2 regions of the Clostridium nitrophenolicum genome follow, and region 2 is predicted to be linked to the other one. Evidence: a T-box and tRNA genes for the amino acid it is inferred to sense, from the RefSeq annotation. Region 2 holds a T-box; the other holds one or more tRNA genes.

Region 1 (3,432 bases), 2.3 Mb from region 2:
TTAAATTCATAATAACTTTATTGTATCTTTTAAGATAAAAAAATGCAAGAGCGTTAATTCCTGCTAAGGGTCAGAATTAAAATATTTTTTTAAAAACTGTACCATTTTAAATTTTGCTTATAAAATAAAAAAAGCCTTATTTTATAAGGTTTTGACTTTGTGGTACAAAATATATATTCATTATAAACAACTATGTTCTTTTGTATAAGCTCCTTCACCATAAAGATAAGTAACTCCTCTATGTAAATTCATCATTATAAGTTTAGATACCTCTTCTTCCTTTTCTGTAATAATAAATACTGATTTAGTTTGACGTAATCCTTTAACTACATTATCCATAACAAAAGATGTTATATACATTGCTATTAGTGTATATAAGGCACTAGGAAGTCCGAATATAAAAGCACTGATACTAACAATTATTAAATTTATAATAAAGGATATTGTACCTATATTAAGATTAGAGCGTTTTTTTCTAATTATCATAGTTACTATATCAAATCCACCTGTAGATCCCCTATGTGTAAAAACTAATCCAAAACCAATTCCATTAATAACGCCTCCATATAAGCAATAAAGTAATTTATCGTTTATATTTAAAATATTAGATATAGAATGTGTTAATACAAGTGATAAAGAAAAAGATAACGTTCCCACTAAAGAATATATAGTAAACTTTTTATCTAATCTTTTTAAGCTTAATATAAATAATGGGATATTTGATAAAAGAATTATATACCCTGCTTCAATTTTAAATAAATATTGAACTATGAGCGCTAGCCCAGTAACTCCTCCACTTAAAAGTTTAGCGTGAATTAAAAACATATTTACACCAATGGAAGCCAAAAAACTTCCAAATATGATATATAAAAAGTCTATAATGTTATCTTTGTTTAAAAATTTAGTATCCATTTTACCTCCCCATTAAGTGACATTGCGAATTGAATTTTCAACTTAATTATAGAAATGCACTATAATTACTGCACATTCCAAATAAAGTTACTTATTTAATTAAATATATTATGTTACATAAAGCTAGTTATTATATATGAACTGAAATTAAATATAAAAAGAGCTGCCTCTTATAATGATTTTTTTAATCATTTTGAGACAGCCCCTTATTACATAATACATTCTAAGAAATAATTCTTTTAATAAAATCACAATCTAGTAGCATTAATAAAAAAAAGCATTTACCATAAATGCTTCAGAATTCTTGTTTATATCTTTATATAAATATTCGATAATAATTTTTAATGGAGCGGGTGAAGGGAATCGAACCCTCGTAACTAGCTTGGGAAGCTAGCACTCTGCCATTGAGTTACACCCGCATATATAAACTGTTAAATTAATATTACATATATTATAGCTTATTTTTACTTTTTTGTCAAAACACATATGGCCTGTACTCTTACCCTCATTTTAAATTCAGCATAGTTTAATTAAATAGTACCAAAAATAATATAAGATTTATTGTATTCTGTCTCAGATGAATTAAAAGTAATCGCTTTATAAAACTATAAGTTCTATTGTATATAGCAATTTTAGCTATATGTTGAAAAGGGGTTGTTCATAATACATATTTTCGCATTATGAACAATCCTTTTGAATTTATTATAACAAAAGAGAATCAGTTATATTAGATTCTTTCCCATATTATAAGCTTTATCTAAGGCTTCTTTGTTATCAGATACAGCCAATTCTCCTGTAGATACTCCATACTTTCGAGTAAATTTTAGCCCTAAGTACTCTGACATCTGCTCCAAACTACTTTCAACAACCTTAGCACCTGAATCTTCTTCTGTTCCTTCATGAGTCATTAATAATACTACTTCCTTGTCCTTAAAGTCTTCTGATTTAAGGGCATATAACCTATCTATAAAAGTTTTTAGTTGTGCTGTCATATTCCACCAATACACTGGTGTAGCTAAAATAATTATGTTTGAACTTTTTATTTCCTCATATAGTGGATGCATGTCATCCTTTATAACACAGGTATCTAATGCCTTTCTACAGCTATTACATGCACTGCATCCACTAATGTTTTTCTCCTGAAGAAATACATTAGAGTATTCTACGCTACTGTGATTTTCTTGCACACCCTTCAAAAATTGGGCCAATAGAGTTGCTGTATTTCGGTTTTTATTTGGACTTCCTAAAACTGAAAAAATCTTCATTTTACCATCCCCCTTGATAAACTAGATACTATTATTATAATTGCAAACAATTCACAATAATAGTACGTACTTTTATGATATATACTATCTTTTAGGAAACTATTATCTTAGCTTTTAACCTAGTTCTTACTATTATAAAACTTTGCAAATGCTTCATTTAATACTTCAGATGAAGCTTTAATATCCTTACCGTCCGTCCTCCAATTAGATATGGATGCCCTTATTATAGGACAAAAATCTCCTAGTATTTTTACTAAGAGATTTTTACAAGATATTGTGAAATCTATTTTTAGAAGAATGACATTTCAACCATCTGGCAAAGTGCATGATAAATTGGAAGATGAAGTTCCTGAACTTCAAAGGTAAGTTCTTTAGGTGCTCTTATTGTAACATCACAAAGCTCTACCATTTTTCCTCCTGACTTTCCAGTTAAGCCTAGAGTTTTTATACCTAAAGCTTTTGCTGTATAAATAGCATATATAACATTTTTTGAGTTTCCAGAAGTACTTATCGCTATAAATAAATCAGAACTTTTCCCATAGCCTAATACTTGCTGGGCATATATTAAGTCTGGGTGCACATCATTTGAAAAAGCAGTACACAAAGCTGATTGTGCCGTTAAATCAATGGCTGGAAGTGCACACTGCAGTCTATTGGCCAAAATTATTCCTGCTTCATTCTCTGTATTTATCAGTTTTTCTTTAATATCTTTAGGAAGTTCTCTCTTTAGCATAAAACTTTTCATTAATTCTGCTACTATATGTTCTGAATCTGCAGCACTGCCACCATTACCACAAACAAGAATTTTTCCTTCTTTTTTATAACATTCATAAATCTCTTCATATGCTTTACATATATCTTCTGAACATACTTCTAATAGAGGATAGTTTTTCATTAGATTATCCAAAACCTTTTTCACGTTCCTCATACTTAAAGCTCCTCTAATAATTTTCTCCTAATGCCACTGACAAGCAGGCATAATCTCCAATACTTTCACCTAAACTTGAAGGTAAAATACTGCAGTTTTTATAAGATAACTCTAATGCTTCCTTTTTTATAATTTCTTCTGCTGTAGGCTGTAAAAACTCTCTGCATCTAGTAAATATACTTCCTATTATAATTTTTTCAGGATTTAATATATCAATGATGATTGATAAACCCATGCCTAAATACCTTCCGCTTGTTTTTAAAATATCTATTGCTACCTTATCGCCATTTTGAGCAGCAATACCAACTTCTTTTGCCGTAATGTTTT
Region 2 (3,432 bases):
TATAGTTGCAGGAAGACTTATGTCAAAAAGAGTTCATGGAAAAGCTGGATTCTCAGATATTCATGATAGATATGGCAAAATTCAGCTATACATAAAAATAGACGATGTTGGTGAAGTGAAACTTAAGGAGTATAAAACTTTTGACATAGGTGATTTTGTATCAATAACAGGAACTGTATTTAGAACTAAAACTGGAGAAGTGTCTCTGCATATTAGAGATTTCCAATTAATTTCAAAGTCATTAAAACCACTTCCAGAAAAGTGGCATGGATTAAAGGACCCAGATTTAAGATACAGACAAAGATATGTTGATCTAATAATTAACCAGGATGTAAGAGATACATTTATGAAAAGAACTGCTATAATAAAAGCTATAAGAGAGTTTTTAGATAATAGAGATTATTTAGAAGTTGAAACTCCAGTACTTTCACCTATAGCGGGAGGAGCTGCTGCTAGACCGTTTGTAACTCACCATAATGCTTTAGATATAGATATGTACTTAAGAATAGCTACAGAACTTTATTTAAAGAGACTTATTGTTGGTGGATTTGAAAAAGTATATGAGATAGGCAAAAACTTTAGAAACGAAGGAATAAGTGTAAGACATAATCCAGAGTTTACAATGATAGAGTTATATGAAGCTTTTGCAGACTATAATGATATGATGGAAATCACTGAAAATATGATGGCATATGTATGTGAAAAAGTTTTAGGAACTACAAAAGTTACATATGAAGGAACAGAAATAGATTTTACTCCGCCTTGGAGAAGAGTTACTATGGTAGATGCTGTAAAAGAGTATGCAGGCATAGATTTTAATGAAATAAAAACAGATGAAGAGGCAAGAGAAATTGCAAAAGAAAAACATCTTGAATTTAAGAAAGAATTAAAGGAATGTACAAAGGGAGATATTTTAATTGCGTTATTTGAAGAATTCTGTGAACATAAATTGATACAACCTACTTTTGTATGCGATTATCCAGTAGAAAATTCACCTCTTACTAAAAAGAAAAGAGGAAATCAAGATTTTACTGAAAGATTTGAAGGGTTCATATACGGAAGAGAAGTATGTAATGCTTATTCAGAATTAAATGATCCTATAGTTCAGAAAGACAGATTTGTTCAACAGCTTAGAGAAAGAGAACTTGGAGATGATGAGGCTTATATGATGGATGATGATTTTATAAATTCATTGGAAATAGGTATGCCTCCAACAGGTGGACTTGGTATAGGAGTAGATAGAATGATAATGTTCCTTACAGACTCACCTTCTATAAGAGACGTTATATTATTCCCAACAATGAAACCAACTCAACAATAACTAAGTTAACTAAGTCGACAGCTTCTAGCAAGCTGTCGATTTTTGATTTAGAAATTATAAAATTAGATAAAAATAGGTGGAAAATATAAAAAAGTGAAAATAACTGTTGACTTTTTTTGAATGCTTGATATAATAATAAATGTAAGTCGTTCCGCGATAGCTCAATGGTGGAGCATTCGGCTGTTAACCGAAGGGTTGAAGGTTCGAATCCTTTTCGCGGAGCCATTTTTATTTTTTGTAATAAAAATGTATAAATATTGATCTAATGGATATAGTAAATTATATTAAAGTAGAAAAATTTTAATGGATAACGTTGACAATACTAAATTATTGCTATATTATATATATTAATATAAACAATATTATAATTCACAATGATAAAGAAGAGTAATAGTAATCATCTTAAAAGAGAGGTTGTGGGTGCTGTAAACAACCAAGATTTTGCTATGAAGGGAGCTTTTGAGTGAGGTTTATGAAAGCAGGGCATTTGCCAAAAAGGGTGGAACCGCGGAAAATAATTTTCGTCCCTTTATGGTGAGGCTTTATTTTTTTACCATAAAGTAATAAATATCTTGCTATGATGAAGAAGAGTAGTGATAAATTGCCTTAAAAGAGAGGTTGTGGTTGGTGTAAACAACTAAGGTTTTGTCTATGAAGGGAACTTCAGAGCAAGGAGATGAAAGCAGGGCATTTGCCAAGAAGGGTGGAACCGCGGAAAACTATTTTCGTCCCTTCGTGGTAGGCCTTTTTTTTATATAATTATGTTTAAAATTATTAATTAATATAAAAATAAAAATTAGGAGGTAATATTTATGGCATTTGAAAAAACTATGGAAAAAGTAGTAGCTTTGGCTAAAAACAGAGGTTATGTTTATCCTGGATCAGAGATATACGGAGGATTAGCAAACACTTGGGACTATGGTCCTTTAGGCGTAGAATTAAAAAACAATGTTAAAAAAGCTTGGTGGCAAAAGTTTATACATGAAAGTGAATACAATGTTGGAATAGATTGTGCTATTTTAATGAATAAGGACGTATGGGTTGCATCAGGTCACGTTGGAAATTTCTCAGATCCTCTTATGGATTGTAAAGAATGTAAAGCTAGATTTAGAGCAGATAAAATAGTAGAAGAGCATATGACGAATCAAGGTATAGAAAAAGCTAGTGCTGATGGATGGAGTAATGAGAAGCTAAAGGGTTATATAGATGAAAATAATATAGTGTGTCCTAGCTGCGGGAAAAAGAATTTTACAGACATAAGAAAGTTTAATTTAATGTTTAAAACATTCCAGGGAGTAACAGAGGATTCTAAAGCAGAAATATTTTTAAGACCAGAAACTGCACAAGGTATATTCGTTAACTTTAAAAATGTACAAAGAACTTCAAGGAAAAAGGTACCATTTGGTATAGGACAAATAGGTAAGTCTTTTAGAAATGAAATAACTCCAGGTAATTTTACTTTCAGAACTAGAGAGTTCGAACAGATGGAATTAGAATTTTTCTGTAAGCCAGGTACTGATTTAGAATGGCATAGCTATTGGAAAGAATATTGCTGGAACTTCCTTTTAAATCTTGGAATTAAAGAAGAAAGTATAAGATTTAGAGATCATGAACAAGATGAACTATCACATTATAGTAATGCAACATCTGATATAGAATATAGATTCCCGTTTGGTTGGGGAGAACTATGGGGCATAGCAGATAGAACTGACTACGATTTAAAGCAACATCAAGAGCATTCAGGAAAAGATATGTCATATCTTGATCCTACTACCAATGAAAGATATGTGCCATATTGTATCGAACCTTCAGTAGGTGCAGATAGAGTCGTATTGGCATTTTTAGTAGATGCCTATGATGAAGAGGAGTTAGAGGATGGAGATGTTAGAACAGTATTACATTTACACCCAGCAATTGCTCCATTTAAAGCGGCAATACTTCCGTTGACTAAAAAACTTTCTGAAAAATCATCAGAATTATATAGTAAATTACAAAAAGAGTTTAATGTTGATTATGATGAAGCAGGCAGTATAGGAAAGAGATATAGAAGACAGGATGAGGCTGGAACCCCTTACTGTATAACAGTAGATTTTGATACTTTAGAAGATGAT

The links. The T-box of region 2 lies ahead of ACZ5N4_RS25795 (glycine--tRNA ligase). A T-box ahead of a tRNA ligase gene usually reads a tRNA of that ligase, here a tRNA-Gly.
Region 1: it has a tRNA-Gly gene. The T-box ahead of ACZ5N4_RS25795 (glycine--tRNA ligase) is inferred to sense a tRNA for this amino acid. The anticodon was not compared.

What each region holds. Positions count from the first base shown of each region.
Region 1 covers NZ_AP042469.1:1,958,596-1,962,027, reverse strand. The annotation lists gene ACZ5N4_RS09130 (YitT family protein) at 181-912, opposite strand; tRNA gene ACZ5N4_RS09125 (tRNA-Gly) at 1,258-1,331, opposite strand; gene ACZ5N4_RS09120 (flavodoxin family protein) at 1,635-2,177, opposite strand; gene ACZ5N4_RS09115 (D-sedoheptulose-7-phosphate isomerase) at 2,467-3,105, opposite strand; gene ACZ5N4_RS09110 (ROK family protein) at 3,119-3,432, opposite strand, start outside.
Region 2 covers NZ_AP042469.1:5,438,382-5,441,813, reverse strand. The annotation lists gene lysS (lysine--tRNA ligase) at 1-1,321, shown strand, start outside; tRNA gene ACZ5N4_RS25800 (tRNA-Asn) at 1,472-1,546, shown strand; T-box leader at 1,687-1,853, shown strand; gene ACZ5N4_RS25795 (glycine--tRNA ligase) at 2,134-3,432, shown strand, end outside.